Regions from separate parts of the Lysinibacillus sp. FSL K6-1151 genome, predicted to be linked through region 1. Evidence: riboswitches for the same ligand, from Rfam matches in the RefSeq annotation. Region 1 holds a riboswitch; each other region holds the start of a gene.

Region 1 (5,218 bases):
GGATCACTGCATCTAATGCATTAATTCCTTCCTCAGGAGCCCCTGATGCATGTGCGGCTTTCCCGTAAAAATGAAAATCAAGTGGATCAACGGCAAGTGTTTCGCTTGTTAGAGATGTTTTTCCTGCTGGATGAATCATTAAAGCGACATCTACTTCCTTTAAATAGCCATGTGCTACAAAGCTTCCCTTTGCACTGCCGTTTGGACCACCCTCTTCAGCAGGTGTTCCTAAGACGACGACACTTCCACCGGTTTCATCTAATGTTTTAGAAAGAGCAATTCCGGCTGCGACACTCGTTGTTCCGATAATATTATGACCACAGGCATGCCCTAAACCTGGAAGAGCGTCATATTCAGCAAGAAAGGCAATTGTTGAACCAGGTTTTCCACTGTCTTTCACTGCATAAAAGGAGGTTTCATGTCCAGCAACGGCTGTGTCTACTTTAAATCCTGCATTCGTCAAGATTTCTACATGCTTTTGACTTGCGAAAAACTCCTGATTCCCTATTTCTGGATTGGCATGGATTGCCTGGCTAGTTTCAATATACAATGCTTGATTTGTTTCAATGGATTCCTGGATTAGTTCAATTCCCGATAAAGTTTTGCTCATATTTATCTCCCCCTATAGTCCTTTGCTTTGTTTTATTAACTCATCTTTTGATAAATCAACAACAATAGATCCTCCATTTGTTTCTGCCTCGACTGCCTTCATTACGTCTTCCTCATGATACAGCTCGACAATTCTCTGATATGTTTTATTATCTTGATCATCTGCTCGTGCAGCAAAAATGTTCACATAAGGTAAGGCGTTTGGATCGTTGGCATCTTCAAGATAAATGGGGTCCTTTACGGGATCAAACCCAGCTTGTCCAGCAACTCCATTATTAATAACGGATGCAACTACATCTGGTAATACACGTGGTGTTTGTTGAGCTACAATCGGTAAAATGTCTAAATCTTTCGGGTTGTCGACGATTTTACTTGGGTCACCGAAGAGACCAAAATCATCTGCCAATTTAATTAAGCCAGCTGATTCTAATAATCTTAATGCACGAGCCTGGTTGGAAGGGTCATCAGGGATAGCAATTTTGTCACCTTTTTTAATTTCGTTAACATCCTTCACTTTCTCTGAATATATTCCCATTGGAGCAATAACAGTAGCACCGATTGGAACTAAATCGACATTATTTTCTTTAGTAAATTGTGTTAGAAACGCGATATGCTGAAAGGAATTAATATCAATTTCTTTATTTGCTAATGCCTGATTCGGCAATGTATAGTCAGAGAACTCAACAAGCTCAATTTCAATCCCTTCCTTTTTAGCTTTCTCTTTTAAAATCGGCCATACTTCACCATCTGTTCCAGTTACACCAATCTTTACTTTTTCTTCTTTTTTAGCATTATCTGTAGCTGAATCAGACCCACAGGCAGCCAATGCTAATACGGCTGTTAAAACTAATAAAATACTAAACCACTTTTTCATTATTAATCTCCTCTTTCGTTGTTTTATTCAAATGAAAAATGTCCTTCTTACCGTCGCATAATTTTTCTTGATAGCTTATTCCCAATCCACTGCGCAATTTGTACAAGAATAATAAGAATAATAACGGTCACAAGCATGACACTTCCATCAAAGCGTTGATAACCATATGTCATTGCAATATGACCTAAACCGCCTCCGCCAACTGTACCAGCCATTGCAGAGAAATCTATTAAACCGACTGTCACAAACGTTAAGCCTAAAATTAACGGTCCAAGTGCCTCTGGAATTAATACAGTAAAAATAATTTGTAGAGGACTTGCTCCCATTGCCTTTGCGGCTTCAATTACCCCAGGGTCAATGCTAACTAAGTTATTCTCTACTACTCTCGCAATACCAAATGATGAGGCAATCGTCATTGGAAAGATTGCTGCCCACGTACCAATCGTTGTTCCAACAACCATTCTTGTTAATGGGCTAATGGCCACTAGAAAAATAATAAATGGAACTGGGCGAATAATATTAATTAAAAAATTTAACAATTGAAACACGAATTTGTTCTCTAAAATATTTCCTTTTCGTGTCACATATAGTAGTAAACCTATTGTTATACCAAGAATAGAACCGAAGATAAGGGTTATAATAACCATTAAAATCGTTTCACCCGTAGATTCAAAAATACGGGGCCAAAAAGTCGTCCAATCAACCTTCATTGAATTTTACCTCCTCAACAGTTACAATGTCTTGTAATTCAGTAAGAACACTAGGTATTTTATCGCTATGTCCCTCAAATGAGACGAGCAAGTTCCCATAGAACTTCTCCTGAATTTCTCGGACAGAGCCATAGACGATATTAACGTCCACATCAAATTTTCTTGTTACGCGAGAAAGGATAGGATCGCTAGCAATATCACCTTTAAAAATAACACGGTATAAATTTTTGCCGCCTTTTTTTCTCCATTCCTCTAATAGAGATGCAGATGGTCGATCTTGCTGAACCGATTGAATAAACCGTTGAGTCGTTAAATGCTGTGGATTTGTAAATATATCAAAAACTGAATTAGATTCAATTACTGCTCCATTTTCCATGACTGCTACTCTGTCACATATTTGTTGGATGACATTCATCTCATGTGTGATTAGCAAAATAGTGATTCCTAAATCCTTGTTTACTTTTTTGAGAAGGCGGAGAATTTCCCCAGTTGTATCTGGATCGAGCGCTGAGGTTGCTTCATCACAAATTAATATATCAGGGGAGGTAGCAAGCGCCCTCGCAATGCCAACCCGCTGTTTTTGGCCTCCAGATAATTGCTCAGGGTAATCGTTCGCTTTTTCTGTAAGACCAACAAAACTAAGAAGTTCTGCAACTCTTTCATTAATTTCTTTTTTAGGCACTCCCGCCAGCTTAAGTGGATAGGCTACATTTCCAGCTACCGTTCTTGAGGAGAATAAGTTGAAATTTTGAAAAATCATGCCGATTCTTCTTCTCAGCTTTCTTACCTCTTTTGGTGTGAGCGAATTAATATCAACACCTTGTACTTGAACAGTGCCGTGGGTTGGACTTTCTAATAGATTCACAAGCCGCAATAATGTGCTCTTTCCTGCACCACTAAATCCAATAATTCCAAAAATCTCTCCTTGCTGAATTGAAAGAGATACATCTTTCACTGCATTCACTTCACGATCACCAAATTTAAAGGTTTTCGCTACATTCTGAAATTCAATCATTTACTTGCTCAACTCCCTATTTAAAAATAAAGAACAAAAAGGACCTTCCTTTTGTTCTTATCGATTAAGAAAAAAGGAAGGTCCCCACTATTGAAGAAACTACTTCCTTCTCATCTTTCAAATGTAAGTACATTTGCAGGAATTGGCACGGTATTATGTTAATAACCCGCTGCCGAGACTTCATTGGGCCTGTCCCTCAGTCTCTCTGGATAAGAAGAAATTATCGTATTTAATTGTCTGTTAAGATTTAAACAATACTATAATGCTTGATGAATTATATGTCAACATTTCTTTTAAAAAGTTTTATTAGAAAAATAAATCCATTTACTGTTATAACAGCAGGAGTACATTGGTAGCCGCGTTTTTTCTAGTGAAATAATTTATGCTTATGTTACTGAGGATGTCAATGAGCAGGCAGCCATAAAAAGGTTCAATTTGAAAATTGCCTACTTCCAAATTGAACCTTTCCGTTATTCTAAAACGCCCTTTTCTCGTAAACTAGCAATTTGTTCATCATTATAGCCAAGTGCAGTTAATACTTCTTCATTATGCTCTCCAAGCTTGGCACCGACATACTTGTACTCAGGCTCAGTGCCATCAAATTTAAAGGCAGAAGCAATTTGCTGTTGCATGGTGCCATCGCTTTTTGGAATATCGACGATCATGCCGCGAGCCTTCAACTGTGGATGCTCACATGCTTCTGGAAAAGTGAGTACAGGCTCTACACAACCTTCAAAATCCTCGTTAAATACCTCAAGCCATTCCTCATATGTCTTTGATAGAAAGGCATCATGAACAGCCTCTTTAAAGCGTATTTGCGTATAGTAAGAATCATTAAAGGTATTATCAATCAACTCAGGAATGTCGAGTGCTTCACAGAGCAGTTTACGAAATTGAGGTTCTAAGCTACCGACAGAGAAGAAGCGTCCATCTTTTGTTTTGTAAAAATCATAGTAACTGCCTCCGTTTAAAATTTCTTGCTCTGGCTGTGGTACACGACCACCCCCAATAAACGCAGCACCATACATAGCATTCAGCGAAAAGACAGCATCTGTCATACTAATATCTATGAATTGTCCTTCGCCTGTTTTTTCACGATGAAGGGCAGCAGCCAGTACCCCAATTGCGGCATGCATTGTCCCTCCAGCTATATCAGCTAGTTGAACCCCCATGGAGACAGGCTTTTTATCCTTATGGCGTGAATAATCGAGTAAGCCTGCTAAAGATAAATAGTTATTATCGTGTCCAGGTCGATTGCTATAAGGTCCAGTTTGTCCGTAACCAGTAATCGCACAATAGATAACCTTTGGATTTATTTCCTTTAGAGCTTCATAGCCAATGCCAAGGCGTTGCATGACACCAGGCCGAAAACCTTCGATAATAACGTCATACTCTTGCACCAGTGATTTTACAATGTCTATAGCCTCTGGTGATTTAAGATTTAATGTAATTGATTTTTTAGATCGATTTAAATGTTGATGAATGTAAGCCTCATGATCTTCATCATAGGGAGGCATAATTCGTGTTAAATCAACGCGCTTTGAAGATTCAACATGGATGACATCTGCTCCTAAATCAGCAAAAATCATTGTCGCCATTGGCCCTGGTAGTAATGCAGAAAAATCGAGAATTTTTAACCCTTGTAAAATGCCCAAATCTTCCAACCCCTTTTTGTGTAGGCTACACGACCATCCCATTGATGGAAGCGTAGCGCTTTTCTCATAATCCCCATTGTGTGAAAAGCGTAACGTTCGATTCTGTATTAATACAGTTTATTTTATTTTAAAGAGTATTATAACAGAATAGACCTTAACTTGCCTATGCTATTTTTCATTATAAAATAAACATTTCAACTTTCATATGTCAGAATAACAATAAAAGTAAAAAAATTTAGAATTTAGATTTTTTATCAAATTTCAGACAATAGTTGTCAGTTGTTAGAATATTTAATTTAAGAAAATAAATTGTAGAATTTTGTTTACTAGCTAGCTATATGATACGACCCTTTTT
Region 2 (5,218 bases), 2.3 Mb from region 1:
TAGCCACAAGTCATAAATTCAAAAATGAGCAACTCATGATTTAAATCAAAGAACGCCGCAGATACAAGTCTGTGGCGTTTTTGTGTTTAATGAATCATAAAATCATAGGCATTTTTCGCAAGCAATGTCACTGTCACTACGATAAAGAGCGTACGAACAAAACCGCTTCCTTTTTTGATCGCCATTCGGGAACCAAGCATAGCGCCACCAATTTGAGCAATGCCCATCACGAAGCCATAAACAAAATGGATTTGACCTAAGTAGGCGAACATACAAAGGCCTGCCACGTTACTTGCCAAATTTAAAAACTTTGCATTTCCTGCCGCCTTTAAAAAATCAAAGCCTATCAACAAGAAGCTAAAGATTAAAAAAGAGCCTGTACCAGGTCCAAGAAACCCATCATAAAAACCAATGCCAAATAATAATCCCATAAATAATAGTAAGTGGGTTCTAGAGAGAGTTTTTACGCTAGAGACAGCGCCCCAATCCTTTTTGAAAATTGTATAAACCGCAACGGCTGCCAGCATCACGAGCATTAATGGCTTTAGTAATGCTGGATTGATTAAATGCACGGTCCATGCACCAAATAAGGAGCCGACAAAGGCAAGCGGGAAATATTTGAGAACGGATCGTATTTCAAGCTGACCAGAACGATAAAAGGAAATGGAAGATGTCAGTGAGCCCATTGTCCCGGCAAGTTTATTGGTTGCAACAGCAGCGGCTGGATTGAGGCCAGCAAACAATAAAGCTGGCAATGAAATTAAACCGCCTCCTCCCACTACTGAGTCGACAAAAGCCGCCAGAAATCCAAATGAAATTAACAGGATAAGAATATGTACATCGACTTCAAAAAACATATTACACCTCTTTTAAATTAGTTACTACTGAAATAGTAACTAATTTTAATTACGCTGTAAACCCTCATTTTTTCATTGGCAAATCTTCACAACAGTAGCCTATAATAAAGATAATGGAGGGATTACATGGAGGAATTAATCGCCCAGTTGAAAGACATGGGCTTTACAGAATATGAAGCAAAGGCCTATACGGCACTTGTGCAGCAAAGTCATGTTAGTGCCTATCAGGTCAGTAAAAATTCTGGTATACCACGCGCAAGAATTTATGATATTTTAAACGTCCTTGTAGAAAAGGGAATTGTGCTAAAAGAAGAAACGGCTGAACAAACGACCTATGCGGCTATGCCTGTGTCTGTGTTTTTACAGCAAATGCAGCAGCGCTGGCAATCGAATTTTACATCCATGAGTACGAAATTAGAAAAATTAGAGGAAAAAGTGCAGGAAGTGGAGCCAAAAGTAGTCATGCTAAAGGGCAAGGAGGCGATCATCAACTATTGCCAGTCACTTTTAAAAAAAGCCAAGAAAAAAGTGATTCTATCGATGTGGGAAGATATGTATGATACTTTAAGGGGAGATATTCAAGAAGTGGCACAGCATGTTCCTATTCATGGTATTACCCTATATGTAGGGGAACAGCTAGAGTCGATTGACCAGCATAGAGCTACACACTACACGAAAAAAACGTCTACACCACATTGGTTTATTTTATCGGTAGATGGTCAGGAAATGATTTATGGTCACTCTCCATCTACGCAAGAAATGGCCTTTATCACCAATGACCCTGTCCATATTTATTTGTTAGAGGATTATGTTTGGCATGACGTCCTTATCAATCGATTGGTAAAACGTGATGATCAGGAATTAGAAGACTGGATTGCTAAGGAGCGTAAAGCTTTTTTCTTAGAATAGTCATAAGGGAAGGGGAGTAACGTGAAAAAATTCGTGTTGCTAGGTTTAATGAGCTTATTAATGTTAGGAGCATGTAACGCTAAAACGCCTACCAAATCACTAATGATTCATGAGCTAACTGTCGTTCCAGACAATATTCAACAAAAAATTGAGGCTAATGATAAGATTCAATTATTGTATGAAGATGACTCTACGTATTATCTTGTTTATTATTCGAAAGGGAATGTGCTGGCAAGTATTGCGGCTGAAGAAAATAGTCAAGTCATCCAACTGAAAGAAGGTAGCGAGCAACGAAAAGTGGCTCAACCCTATGTATATAAAATCATCACCAAAGATCCTGAGCTATACACGATTGATTTGCGAATAAACGGCGAGAGTACGCCAATAGATCGCGTAACCTCTATATAAGACAAAAACCGAAATCCCATTAAATGAGATTTCGGTTTCTTTACAAGATATCTTAATAAAAGACTTTCTCTACATTGTATTTGGAGCGGAAAGTGTTAATCGCATATGTTTCGTAAATTTCACGTTCCATTGGATCTTCTACTTCATAGACCTCAATTTTGAACACTTCATCACGATGATTTTTCATCGGAGATACATTGTCCTCGAAATGCTTTTTAATACGTTGACGAATTTTACGTGCTTTGCCGACAAATAATAGCTCATTCTTGTCATTATAGAATAAAAAAATGCCGCCTTTATCACGTGTGATTTTATGGAAGTCAATAAAACCAAAGTATGGTGTGATAGGCACATCACCAGGTTTTACTTCTTGTTCACGTTGACGGATGACTACATCAGGTTTTGGAAATTCAATTTTAATCAAAGTATTCACGTTCCTCTCTGTTACTAAAGTTATATGGTAACATAAATACGGCATGTTTACCATAAATTTTAAATGTAGAAACACTACTTATAGCAAGCTTAGTGTACATCAAATAAACGAGGAACATGCATTTGAATCACAAAATATTCTATGAATTATTGATATTCTAACTAATTCATGCTACAATTCGATGTAATTAAATAATCTTATCAAGAGAAGCTGAGGGATTTGGCCCGATGACGCTTCAGCAACCTCTAACAATTGTTAGAAAGGTGCTAATTCCAGCGAAGGATTTTTCCTTTGAGAGATAAGAGTGGACGTGAAAAAATCCTTCTCATTCTATCTCGTATGGAATGAGGAGGATTTTTTAATTTGTCAGCAAGGTTTGCTAAAAGAGAGTGATCAAAGAGAGGGGAACGCAAGATGCCAATTAATATTCCGAAAAATTTACCAGCTGGAGAACATTTACGTGAGGAAAAAATCTTCGTCATGGAAGAGGACCGTGCGAAAACACAGCAAATTCGTCCGTTAAACATATTAATATTGAATTTAATGCCCGAAAAAGAAAAAACGGAGCTTCAATTACTACGTTTATTAGGGAATACACCGCTACAGGTAAATATAACCTTTTTAAATACGGCCACACATGAGTCGAAAAACGTCAGTAAATCACATTTACAGCTATTTTACACAACGTTCAACCAAATTCGTCACCGTCGCTATGATGGGATGATTATTACAGGAGCACCTGTAGAAAAAATGGCCTTTGAAGAAGTTAACTATTGGCGGGAAATTTCAGAAATTATGGACTGGTCCAAAAAGAATGTGACATCCGTTTTACATATCTGTTGGGGGGCACAGGCGGCACTGTATCATCATTATGGGATAGGAAAGGTAGAACTTTCAGCTAAATGCTCAGGTGTCTATTCCCATGTAATCACCGATTTAACAGTGGATTTAGTACGTGGCTTCAGTGATTTATTTACCGCTCCACATTCACGCTATACTTCTGTTTCGATCGACGAGGTTCGCAATCATCCAGACTTACGATTATTATCCTATTCAGAGGATGCAGGTGTGTTCATCGTCCAATCAAAAGATAATAAAAACATTATGATTACAGGGCATCTGGAGTATGATGCGACAACATTAGCCGATGAATATAGCCGTGATGTCGCAAAGGGCATAGATATCGCTGTTCCTGTGAATTACTTCCCGAATGATGATCCATCACAGGAGCCAATGAATACATGGCGTGCCCATACGCATTTATTATTCTCTAACTGGTTGAACTACTATGTTTACCAAGAAACACCATACGAATGGGATTTTGTAGATGAAATTGAATATCATATTTAATTAATAAAAAGTCTAATTTCTTTTCTCACCATAAAAGAAATTAGACTTTTTGATTGTCATTCGTTGTTTCTGTATTAGGCGTTTCGGTACTTTGAGCTTTGGTTTTGCGATTTCGTATAACTGCGACAATCAATAAAAGTATCGGTAATAAAATGGTGATTATAAAAGAAAAGATTGGCCAAATTTCATTATTGTAATTGGTTGAATGTACAATGTCTGGATGAATAATTTGAGAAAGCCCAATGACAATTAGACCCATCGGTAATATGAGAGGGCGATGATCCTTGATTTTTAAAATTTGCGCAAGACCGACAACAGTCGTATAGAAATACATAAATGTGCGAATATAAATAGATGAAATCCACATAAAGGCCATGATGATTTCAATGCGCTGCAAAAAATTCCCTATCGATATTCTTTGCGCTAAGGCATAGCTAGGAAATGTTCTAGATGACGTATTCTCAGGTCCTAAAACAAGAATCGATAGCACAATCAACGTAATTAAGACGATGCCACCGAGGATTGTCCCAAAATATAACCCTTTCTGTGCAGATGGCTGTACATTGACACCAGCAGGATACAGTATTAATAACACCAGTAGTGGAAAGGAAAAGATACTCATAAAGCGTGCAATACTATAAAGCATAGATGTTTTGGTTGCTTCTAATAAGGGTTGAATGTTCTCAAAATGAATTTGAGGCGTAATACAAACCATAAAAAAAATAAAAATAAAGACAAATGCTGGAAAAATAATTTCTGCTGAACGGGCAAAGGTCTCAATGCCTAAATAAGCAGCGTACATAATGATAATACTAAACATCAAGGCAAATGCTAATGTCGGAGTCTCCGGCATGACTTCGGTTTTCATAAAAATACCGATAAAATAGAGTAATTCTCCAGCAGATAGAAAGGTTAAGATTAGGAAACAACTGGCTGTGATTTTTCCAAAAAAACGACCAAGAATTTTTTCATTTGCCTCTACAAAATTAAGTGACGGTGTTTGGTTGGCTAGTGTTAAAAATAATTTAACGGCCAGCAGGCTAAGGACAACTCCAATGCAGGCGGCAATCCATGCATCTTGCTTAGCGGCACCCGTAATACTAGAAGGGATAATTAAAATTGCCGTTCCGATAGAATAGAGGAATGTAATGATTGTAAATTGTCTTGAACTAATAATCTCTTTTTCCATCGAGCAACCCTCCATTTTTTATCCTTCTATCTATTTTGTTAATGACACAATATAATCTTTAATTGGTGTAAA
Region 3 (5,218 bases), 500 kb from region 1:
TTCCATCTCCGAACGGTTTCACGGGAAGGAATATTAAACTTCGCAGCAGTCTGAAGGAGCGAATCGCCCGTCTCTATCAGGTGTTGAATTACTTTTATTTTAAAAGAATCTTCGTAATTCGTGAACCCTTGAGGACGAATAATTCCTTCGATGCCATGATAGCGATATAATTCAATCCATAATCGAATGTACTGTCGATCCCTCTGTAATCGATTGGCAATCTGATACGTACTTTCTTTTTCTTCAAAGTAAGCTAGAACTGCGGCTAATTTTTGTTCATCAGAAATCACTACCTGCACCCCCTATAGTAGATTTTTAAGTCCAATATTTTGGGTGCAGCTCATTAGCGTCACAGATGAGACCCTGGAGCGAGCGTAAGTGAGTGAAGCGGCTCATCGGACGCCCCCTGGAAAGGGCGCTGGCGGAACGGAAATCAACCTTTCACCTTGCAAATTTGCTTTTTCTGCCGTTGACATCATCTTTTTTCAACAACATGAAAGAAAGCTCTTCAGAGAGCTTTCTTTGTATTGTTCTCCAAATTCAATTATAAAGGGGTGAATCATCAATGGGTAACTTAACACATGTCTATACGTTACAAACTATTTCTTATGTGATTCAATCAACGAACAAGCAGCAGTTTAATAGTGATTTCTATACACTTTTCATCGTAATGAGTGGCAGCGGAAAGCTAGAAATAGATCATAACACCATTCATCTTAGTGAAGAAAAGTGCATATCGATTCCTCCTAATAACACGGCTAATATACGCATTCAAAACGAGCACCTTTGTTTTTATCAATTACAGTTCAACATTGTCCATCTTAGCAATAAACAGACTACTACTAGCCCTTTTACGCGTGTCAAAGAGCAACGTCTTCTCCCCTTTTCGCAATGTCGTAGACTGCTAGAAGCCATTTATCAGAACCGTCTAGCGGAGGATGAGCACACCATCTTTGAGCAGCATGTACACTTTCAAGAGCTGATGTTATTGCTCTTACATCAAACAATACCCAAGCTGGTGCAAAAAAATGATCGTCAATCTGTTGAGCAATCCATTAACTATTTGCATAAACATTTTGAAAAAGAGTGGACTGTCGAGCAGTTGGCAGAGCTAGCTGATGTTCCAAGATGGAATTATACCCGTATGTTCAAAGAGATTACAGGGCAAATCCCTCTTCACTATTTAAATAACATTCGCATTGAAAAAGCCAAGCAATTATTAATGACAACAAATGATCGGGTATTTGAAATTAGTCAGTCTATCGGATTTAATAATGAGTATTATTTCAATCGTCGTTTTAAAGAACATGTCGGCATCTCTCCAGGACAATATCGAAGAAACCAAAGCAGCAATCTACGTGTATTTGCACCATTCTTAGAAGATTTCTTTGTCGCCCTTGGGATTACACCAATTGCTCAATTCAGTCATCCAAAATGGGGAAAACAAGACTATTTAGGTCTACAAGAAGTGCCTGATATCGATGTACAAAATGGAGAAATGGATCGACTCCTTCACTATAAACCAACATTAATTATGCTAGATGCAGGTATAGAGCGATGGGAATCCTGTCATCATTTAAATGAAGTAGCTCCCATCTGTCATATCTCACATCCTGGAGAGAACTGGCAGTCTACTTTGTTTAAGATTGCTGATTTAACAGGAAAAACCGCCTTGATGCAAGACGTGATCCTACAATATGAGGATAAGGTACAGCAAGCAAAAGGAATTCTTAGTAAATCCGTTTATGGGCAAAGTGTGGCATTTCTTCGCATTTCAGCCATTGGCATTACTCTATATGCGGGTCCTGAATGTGGCTATACGGGGCCAATTTTATATCGTGACCTCGGTTTAATGCCACATCCACTTGTCTGGAGTATTCCGCACAATCAACGTAAAGCACCACTGACATTTGATCAATTGCTGCAATTAGATGCGGATCATTTATTTATTACTTTTGATAAACAACATTCCATTTACGAGAACGAGGAGCGTACGATTTTAAAAACTTCTATGTGGAAAAATCTAGCTGCAGTTAAAACCAACTGTGTATATGAAGTGGATTTTTTAACATGGATGAATTACGGTATTCTGTCTCATAGTAAAAAAATTGATGATGTCTTACATGTTCTCGGCTAAAAGAGGAAGCTCACTTTGGCTTCCTTTTTAAATGATTAGGACAGACATTGCACTGCAAAATAACACCTAAAGACGTTTAGCTACATAAGATAAGATATCAGCTATAGGATAGGAGGAATTACATTGTATTACAATCCTTATCCGTACTTTGTTCATCCTTATCATTACCCAACGTCGCCACTTGCCCAGCAGCTTGCCGTTAGACCTATTCCTCAACATTTGGCAATGCCGAACACTACCCCCTTTCCACCTGTCGACACACATAAATTAAAAATGTCAGCTACACGGATAAAGGCGATCATGCAACAGGCTCAATTGCTTACGGATAAAATTGATAGCTCTCAACAATTTGCACATGATCTAATGAATGCTGCACAGCTTTCAAATAAAACAGAGGTTGATAAATTAATCACATCAACAGGCATTACGATGAAATTTGATGCAAATTATACACCAGACAATTTCAGAATACGTCTTATGGATAATGGTTGTTGTGGCATAACCATAAATTTAAGTTGGTAAAAAAATTTACCCTTATATCTCTATCGAACTTGTAAACTATAAAATTCTATGCTAAAGTGTTTTTATTATTATTTCTGAAAATTCTTATATCACTTTTCTTATCGAGAGAGACGGAGGGATTGGCCCGATGAAGTCTCAGCAACCAGCTCAACAGTATGGTGCTAATTCCAATTGGCAAAATTTTAAGCCTGAAAGATGAGAAGAAGAACTACCGTTGCTTATTCTGGAGTCCTCTTCTAAGGGGACTCTTTTTTATGTTCTACTAATTTTAACAGAAAGCAGTGAAATCAATGTCAAACCAACTTTTACAAGCATTACAATTATTAAAATCAAAACAATGGGTTGATTTAACACATACATTCGGCCCTAATTCCCCACATTTTTTTATGTTTGAAGATGCTAAATTTGAAACATTATTCTCTCATGATGACGGGTTCTTCGCACAACAATTCACGTTCCCAGGACAATATGGCACACATATCGACCCACCCATTCATTTTGTGCGAGACTCCCGCTATCTAGAAGAATTAGAACTAAAAGAACTAGTTCTTCCTCTTGTCGTTATTGATAAATCACGAGAAGCTGCTAGCAATCATGACTTCTCGCTAAGTGTGCAAGATATTTTTGATTTTGAAGCACAACATGGAGTAATTGAAGCAGGTACCTTTGTAGCGCTACGTACGGATTGGAGTAAGCGCTGGCCAGATAAAGAGGCATTTAGTAACCAAGATATGGATGGACATAACCATATACCAGGCTGGGGCTTAGAGGCTTTACAATTTTTATTGAAGGAACGTCAAATAAGTGCACTTGGCCATGAAACATTTGATACTGATTCAGCCGCTGATTTTCACAAAAATGGTAAGCTAGATGGCGAATACTTCGTGCTTGAACAAAACATCTATCAAATTGAGTTGATGACTAACTTGGACAAGCTACCTGCGAAGGGGGCAATTATCTTCAATATCGTCCCTAAGCCTGAAAAGGCATCTGGATTCCCTGTACGCTCATTTGCTATTTTGCCATAACACAAAGGTCTGTACGATTCATGTGTTGAATCATACAGACCTTTATTTTCGTATATTTCTTTTTTTGAATAGATAGTAAACGATGAGCATTACGAGGCCAAACAATAGGATAAGATAAATACTATAATGAGATAAATAATAACCAACAAACCGCCACTTCTCCCCAAGCATCCTCCCTAACGTTATAAATGTGAAAGTCCAGATAAATGCCCCTGTATAGGCAAAAAAAGCAAACTTTCTATATGGATAATTATTAATTGCCGCAATATAGGCTGTCAGATGCCGTACACCAGGTATAAAATAGCCTATTAATAATAAAGTTGGCCCAATTTTAGTAAACAGTTGTTTTGTAAAATCAATTTTTTGCTCCGTAATATGAATTTTGGGTCCATATTTCTGCAATAATGGTAAGCCAAAACGATAGCCGATATAGTAGCTTAAGGTAATACCGCCAACTGCACCAATCATTGCACTTACTAAAGCGGGAATGTGTTCAAGGCTTTCTATATAAACACTGTAGCCAACATATGTTAGAAAGACCTCATCAGGTAGTGGCAACCCAACAATGCCTCCAATTAGGATCACGATAATACCCAAATACCCGTAATGTTCAATTAGAGATTGCACATGATGTGCCATATAACACCCCACCCAAAATTTATTAAAACTCATTGATTAACAAGTTCCTTCAATAGATCTAAGAGAACCTGAAGCATCGACTTTAAGACCTTCAGCAGCTTTATATCATTTGAAACTGCCGTAAAGCAAAGTCAATACCACCTTCAGTGGAACTCTTTGTAACAAAATTCGCAACTGCTTTTAGAGCTGCGCTACCATTTCCCATCGCGATACCTAGCCCTACATGCTCTAACATATCAATATCATTATCCCCATCTCCAAAAGCAATAGCATTCTCAGGACCAATGTTAAAATGGTCTAGTACCGCTTCAACAGCTATCGATTTGGCAACATCCTGCTGTAATACATTTACAATATAAGGATGCCATCGCTGCCAAAATATATGCGGAAATTGGCTAGCATATCTTTTTTCAGCCTCCTCATCTGCATATAGACACATGAGAAAAACTTCTTCATCCACAATTTTTTCATTCACAACCGGAAAATTTCGTAAAGATAGAGTTGCCTGCATCGCATTGAAAGCAGCTGGATGCTGAATGCCATTCATCGATAGTTGCTCTGTAAAAAATGTGAGGCTATGCTGCTGTTCACGTGCAAAAGCTTGTACATTTTGAACAATATCTTTAGCAATAGGTGTTTTATGTATGATTAAATCCTTATGTTTCACATATGCCCCATTTGCTGTAATAAAGGTTTCAATCCCTAGCGCTTGTATCTCCTGACACATCGATAAAGGTCTTCCTGTAGCCGCTACAAGGTGAATTCCTCTCTCCTGCAAAAGTTGAATGGCCTTCTTTGTGCTTTCTTCCACACAGCCATCCTCGTAATTAATCAGTGTTCCATCCATATCAAAAAATATGATATTATAATTCATCTTAAGCCGCCTTTATAA
Region 4 (5,218 bases), 1.3 Mb from region 1:
TACATTATGAGGTGCATCTAGCACTGCTGTTTTATCAGTGTCAGGATTTAATGCCAGATTATAAAAGTAATTTCCTGCAAAAAAACCAGCGCCAACAAATAAAGCTAACAACATTATAAGAATAGAAAATAGTATTTTATATTTTTTTGTCATATGTATCTCCCTAATACTAGCTACCTTCAAGGTAAAGAAAAAGAGAACGAATGAATTCGTTCCCTTTGATTCTTGTGTCTAGTCGTTATTTTAATGGGCCACCAAGTGTAGTAATGGCATCAGAAACGTTTGAGAATTTCTTGAAGTTTTCGTTGAATAAGCCTGCAAGTTCAGCAGCTTTCGCATCATATGCAGCTTTATCTGCCCATGCTTCACGAGGATTTAACACTTCTGACGGTACACCTTCAACTGCTGTTGGAATGTGTAAACCGAAGACAGCATCTTGTGTCGTTTCAACATTTGTTAATTTTCCGTCGATTGCTGCACGTACCATTGTGCGTGTGTAAGACAGCTTCATACGGCTACCTGTACCATATTCGCCACCAGTCCAACCAGTGTTCACTAGGAATACTTGTGCACCATGCTCGTCAATTTTTTGACCTAACATTTCTGCGTACACTGTTGCTGGAAGTGGAAGGAATGGAGAACCGAAGCAAGTAGAGAATACTGGTTCTGGCTCTGTTACACCGCGTTCAGTTCCAGCAAGCTTAGAAGTGAAACCGCTTAGGAAGTGGTACATTGCTTGCTCTTTTGTTAATTTACTGATTGGAGGTAATACGCCAAACGCATCAGCTGTTAGGAAGATGATTGTTTTTGGATGACCTGCAACAGAAGGATCAACAATATTTTCGATGTATTGGATTGGATAAGCTACACGTGTATTTTCTGTTAATGAACCATCATCATAGTCACAAATACGAGTTTCTGGATCAACAGCTACGTTTTCTAAAACAGAACCGAAGCGGATTGCATTGTAGATTTCTGGTTCTTTCTCAGCAGAAAGGTTGATTGTTTTTGCATAGCAGCCACCCTCAATGTTGAATACACCATTATCAGACCAGCCGTGTTCATCGTCACCAATTAGCTTACGATCTGGATCAGCGGATAATGTCGTTTTACCAGTACCAGATAGACCGAAGAATAATGCCACATCGCCAGCTTCACCAACGTTTGCTGAACAGTGCATTGAAAGGATACCTTGCTGTGGTAATAAGTAGTTCATGATACCAAAAATAGATTTTTTCATTTCACCAGCATATTCAGTACCACCGATTAAGATCATTTTCTTTTCAAGTGATACAATGATGAAAGTTTCAGAAGCAGTACCATCAACTGCAGGGTCTGCTTTAAAGTTAGGAGCAGAGATGACAGTGAAGTCTGCAACATGAGAAGTTAATTCTTCTTCAGTTGGACGGATAAATAATTGATGAGCAAAAAGGTTGTGCCAAGCGTATTCATTAATTACTTGGATGCTTAATTGTGAATCTTTGTCAGCACCTGCGAAGCCTTTAAATACGAATAACTCGTCACGTTCTTTTAAATATTTTATTACTTTTACATATAAGTTATCGAACACTTCAGAAGAAATCGGTTGGTTGACTTTACCCCAGTCAATTTGATCTTTTGTGCTTTCTTCTTCTACCGTATATTTATCTTTAGGTGAACGACCAGTGTATTTGCCAGTTTCTGCACGAACTGCGCCATCTACTGTTAACATTGCTTCACCACGAGATGTAGCTTTTTCTGCTAATTGTGGTACTGAAAGTTGAACATTAATGTTACCGCCGTTTAATAATTCCTTCAGTTCGTTTGCAATTTCTACTGAATTCATCGATTAAATACCATCCTTTTTTATAGTATTCCCTTGATTTAGAGGGATTTTTTCTTAATTTCAAAAATAGTATAACACAATTGCTTAAATAATCTATACTAATTAAGAAATTATTTTAGAGTTTTTATCACTTTTCAATAAACTGACAAAAAATAATGTTTTTCGAGTAGAATCCGATCAATCCTACTGTAATTAGGCGCAAAAATTGAGCCACACATATGTTACCACAAGTAGCTAGGTATGTTGTAGGGATTAATTTGCTTCTATTTACATCATCATCCAAGTATGAAAAGTTTTTGTGTAATCAGTTCCTTCCTTTCTATACAGTAATACATAAGAAAATATTTGACAACGTTCAACCTTTTCAGTAACATGAAATTGAACGGATACTCTTATCCCGAGCTGGTGGAGGGTCAGGCCCTGTGAAACCCGGCAACCTGCATGTTTTATTTCACATCATGCGTTGGTGCCAACCTGATGCAAGGGAACATCCCTTGAACGATAAGAGTGAAAGGTTACGAAGTCATTATTCCTTTCCTCATGTGCAGTAACGTGAGTAAAGGATTTTTTTATTGCTAAAAAAGAATGTAAAGGTAAGTATATGTAGTTCTTTCCTTATTATAATGACAGATCTTTCGAAATCCTCGTGTTAAAAGCAGCAGTAACGGCTTGAGAGTTCAATCCTTAGGAGCGGACTTGACATGGGTAATGAGTACCGTATTCATACACAACTACTTTTTGTAAGAGTAATAGGAGGAAAACCAAATGACAAACCGTCGACTGTTTACATCAGAGAGTGTAACAGAAGGACATCCAGATAAGATTTGTGACCAAATCTCGGATGCCATTTTAGATGCTATTTTAGCAGAAGATCCAAATGCACGTGTAGCGTGTGAAACAACTGTCACAACAGGATTAGTATTAGTAGCAGGAGAAATAACTACTTCTACTTACGTTGATATTAAAGGTATCGTTCGTGATACTGTAGCAGAAATTGGCTATACACGTGGTAAATATGGCTTTGATGCTGAAAATCTAGCGGTGCTTGTAGCTATTGGCGAACAATCGCCTGATATTGCACAAGGTGTTGACCAAGCTTTAGAGGCTCGTGAAGGCTCTATGACAGATGCTGATATTGAAGCAATTGGTGCTGGTGACCAAGGTCTAATGTTTGGTTATGCATGTAATGAAACACCTGAACTAATGCCATTGCCAATCAGCTTAGCACATAAATTAGCACGCCGATTAACAGAAGTTCGTAAATCAGGTGAATTAGCGTATTTACGTCCTGATGGAAAAACACAAGTAACGATTGAATATGATGACAATAATGTACCTGTGCGAGTGGATACAATTGTTATTTCAACACAACATGATGAAGAAGCAACACTTGAACAAATTCAAGCTGATCTGAAAGAATTTGTTATTGCACCCGTTGTGCCAAGTGAATTATTAGATGCAAACACGAAATACTTTATTAACCCGACTGGCCGTTTTGTTATCGGTGGACCTAAAGGGGACGCTGGTTTAACAGGACGTAAAATCATTGTTGATACATACGGTGGTTATGCACGTCACGGTGGTGGCGCATTCTCTGGTAAGGATGCAACAAAGGTAGACCGTTCAGCGGCTTATGCGGCACGTTATGTAGCAAAAAACATTGTAGCAGCTGGCTTGGCAGAACGCGCTGAGGTACAACTTGCCTATGCGATTGGTGTGGCTCAACCAGTTTCCATTGCGGTTGACACATTTGGTACAGGTAAAGTGAAAGAAAGCGCAATCGTAGAGTGGGTACGTGAGCTATTTGATTTACGTCCAGCAGGTATTATTAAAATGCTAGATTTACGTCGTCCGATTTATAAACAAACGGCAGCTTATGGTCATTTTGGTCGTACAGATTTAAATGTACCATGGGAACAAATCGATAAAGCAGATGCTCTACGAGAAAAGGCACATCTATAAACTATTGAGCTAAAGTAATGAATACATTAGAAAATTATTCTAATGTATTAAAAAGGAAAGGGGCAATATTGTCCCCTTTGTTTTACAAAAAATCCCTCGCTACGATCCGTGAACATTTTGGTTACACGGAAATGCGAGGTATTTTTTTCGTTAATATTGAATTTTTGTGTATATTGTTTACTTCTGAAGGGATTTATAATATTGTCCTTTTTCTGCATATTCGCGCACGATACGTTCCATATCCTCTTTATCTTCTGCATTTAATTCACGGACTACTTTTGCCGGACGACCTAATGCTAAACTATTCGGAGGAATGACTTTACCAGGAGGTACTAGGCTTCCTGCCCCAATAAATGCACCCTCTCCAATCTCTGCCCCGTCTAATATAATGGAGCCCATACCAATTAAAGCATTTTTGCGAATTGTACAGCTATGTAAAGTGACTTGGTGTCCAACTGTTACCTCATCTTCAATAATTAGCGGAAATTTTGGGCTTTGATGTAAGCAACAAAGATCTTGGATACTGACACGTTTCCCAATAATGGTTGGGGAAACATCACCACGAATGACCGTATTAAACCAAATGGTTGTTTCAGCACCAATTGTTACGTCGCCCGTAACAGTTGCGTAATCAGCAATGAAGACAGATGGATCGATCTTTGGCATTTTATCTTTAAATGGATAAATCATGAAAATCGCCTCAATTCTTTCTATAATGTAGTATTATCGTATCAAATACGCAACTTTATGGAAATATAAAATTAAAATGAGCTATTTATTTCGATATAATCAATGTGTAATTATTTTTTAGGAGGACTATGTGAATGTGGAAATGGGAAGCTGAAGGACAAGCAAAGGCTGTGATTGCTATAGTTCATGGTGCATATGAAAATCACCGATGGTATGCATGGCTGATAGAGAAATTAAGATTGGAAGGCTTCCACATAGTCATGGGAGATTTACCTAATCATGGCGTGAATGCAAGGTTTGCTCGTGTCCATGATGAGGACTTCAAATTGTACAATAAATATACAAGAAATCTGATTGAGAATGCTTTTTCATATAATTTACCAACTTTTGTAATAGGACATGGGCTTGGAGCAACGTTAGTTCTTCACACAATGCAAAAGAAGCAATATGAATGTGCAGGCATTATTTTGACATCACCGTGGCTGCAATTAAAGCTTTTACCAGGTAAATTATCAAATGCTTTAACGAGTCTAAGTGCATTGACTGCAAATGTTAAAATGACTCACAATATTTCATATGAGAACCTTACACGCAATGTTGAAGGTAGGGACGAAATGAAAGATGAGGTACCATTCATGTCAGTCGTTTCAGTGAAATGGTATCGAGAGCTTCAGCAGATGATGAAAAATTTAGTGATGCTTCCAAAAGGTGAATTTCCGAATATGCCTATGCTCATTATGA

The links. A riboswitch is a leader RNA that binds a small molecule or an ion and turns the genes downstream of it on or off. The one in region 1 is predicted to bind S-adenosylmethionine.
Region 2: another riboswitch for S-adenosylmethionine. It lies ahead of metA (homoserine O-succinyltransferase); the one in region 1 lies ahead of MHI04_RS01010 (methionine ABC transporter ATP-binding protein).
Region 3: another riboswitch for S-adenosylmethionine. It lies ahead of MHI04_RS21055 (cyclase family protein); the one in region 1 lies ahead of MHI04_RS01010 (methionine ABC transporter ATP-binding protein).
Region 4: another riboswitch for S-adenosylmethionine. It lies ahead of metK (methionine adenosyltransferase); the one in region 1 lies ahead of MHI04_RS01010 (methionine ABC transporter ATP-binding protein).

Annotation. Positions count from the first base shown of each region.
Region 1 is NZ_CP152040.1:202,423-207,640, forward strand. It holds gene MHI04_RS00995 (M20 family metallopeptidase) at 1-610, opposite strand, end outside; gene MHI04_RS01000 (MetQ/NlpA family ABC transporter substrate-binding protein) at 623-1,483, opposite strand; gene MHI04_RS01005 (methionine ABC transporter permease) at 1,531-2,193, opposite strand; gene MHI04_RS01010 (methionine ABC transporter ATP-binding protein) at 2,183-3,208, opposite strand; SAM riboswitch class I at 3,316-3,424, opposite strand; gene MHI04_RS01015 (CaiB/BaiF CoA-transferase family protein) at 3,679-4,863, opposite strand.
Region 2 is NZ_CP152040.1:2,465,683-2,470,900, reverse strand. It holds gene panF (sodium/pantothenate symporter) at 1-44, shown strand, start outside; gene MHI04_RS11980 (TSUP family transporter) at 87-857, opposite strand; gene MHI04_RS11975 (TrmB family transcriptional regulator) at 984-1,766, shown strand; gene MHI04_RS11970 (hypothetical protein) at 1,788-2,174, shown strand; gene MHI04_RS11965 (nucleotide excision repair endonuclease) at 2,227-2,652, opposite strand; SAM riboswitch class I at 2,802-2,912, shown strand; gene metA (homoserine O-succinyltransferase) at 3,022-3,957, shown strand; gene MHI04_RS11955 (endospore germination permease) at 3,998-5,146, opposite strand; gene MHI04_RS11950 (hypothetical protein) at 5,177-5,218, opposite strand, start outside.
Region 3 is NZ_CP152040.1:4,344,406-4,349,623, forward strand. It holds gene MHI04_RS21040 (helix-turn-helix domain-containing protein) at 1-290, opposite strand, end outside; gene MHI04_RS21045 (helix-turn-helix domain-containing protein) at 566-2,137, shown strand; gene MHI04_RS21050 (hypothetical protein) at 2,261-2,659, shown strand; SAM riboswitch class I at 2,755-2,861, shown strand; gene MHI04_RS21055 (cyclase family protein) at 2,950-3,687, shown strand; gene MHI04_RS21060 (DedA family protein) at 3,730-4,326, opposite strand; gene MHI04_RS21065 (Cof-type HAD-IIB family hydrolase) at 4,427-5,200, opposite strand.
Region 4 is NZ_CP152040.1:3,548,899-3,554,116, reverse strand. It holds gene MHI04_RS16965 (alpha/beta hydrolase) at 1-153, opposite strand, end outside; gene pckA (phosphoenolpyruvate carboxykinase (ATP)) at 239-1,825, opposite strand; SAM riboswitch class I at 2,215-2,333, shown strand; gene metK (methionine adenosyltransferase) at 2,591-3,787, shown strand; gene MHI04_RS16950 (gamma carbonic anhydrase family protein) at 3,965-4,477, opposite strand; gene MHI04_RS16945 (alpha/beta hydrolase) at 4,612-5,218, shown strand, end outside.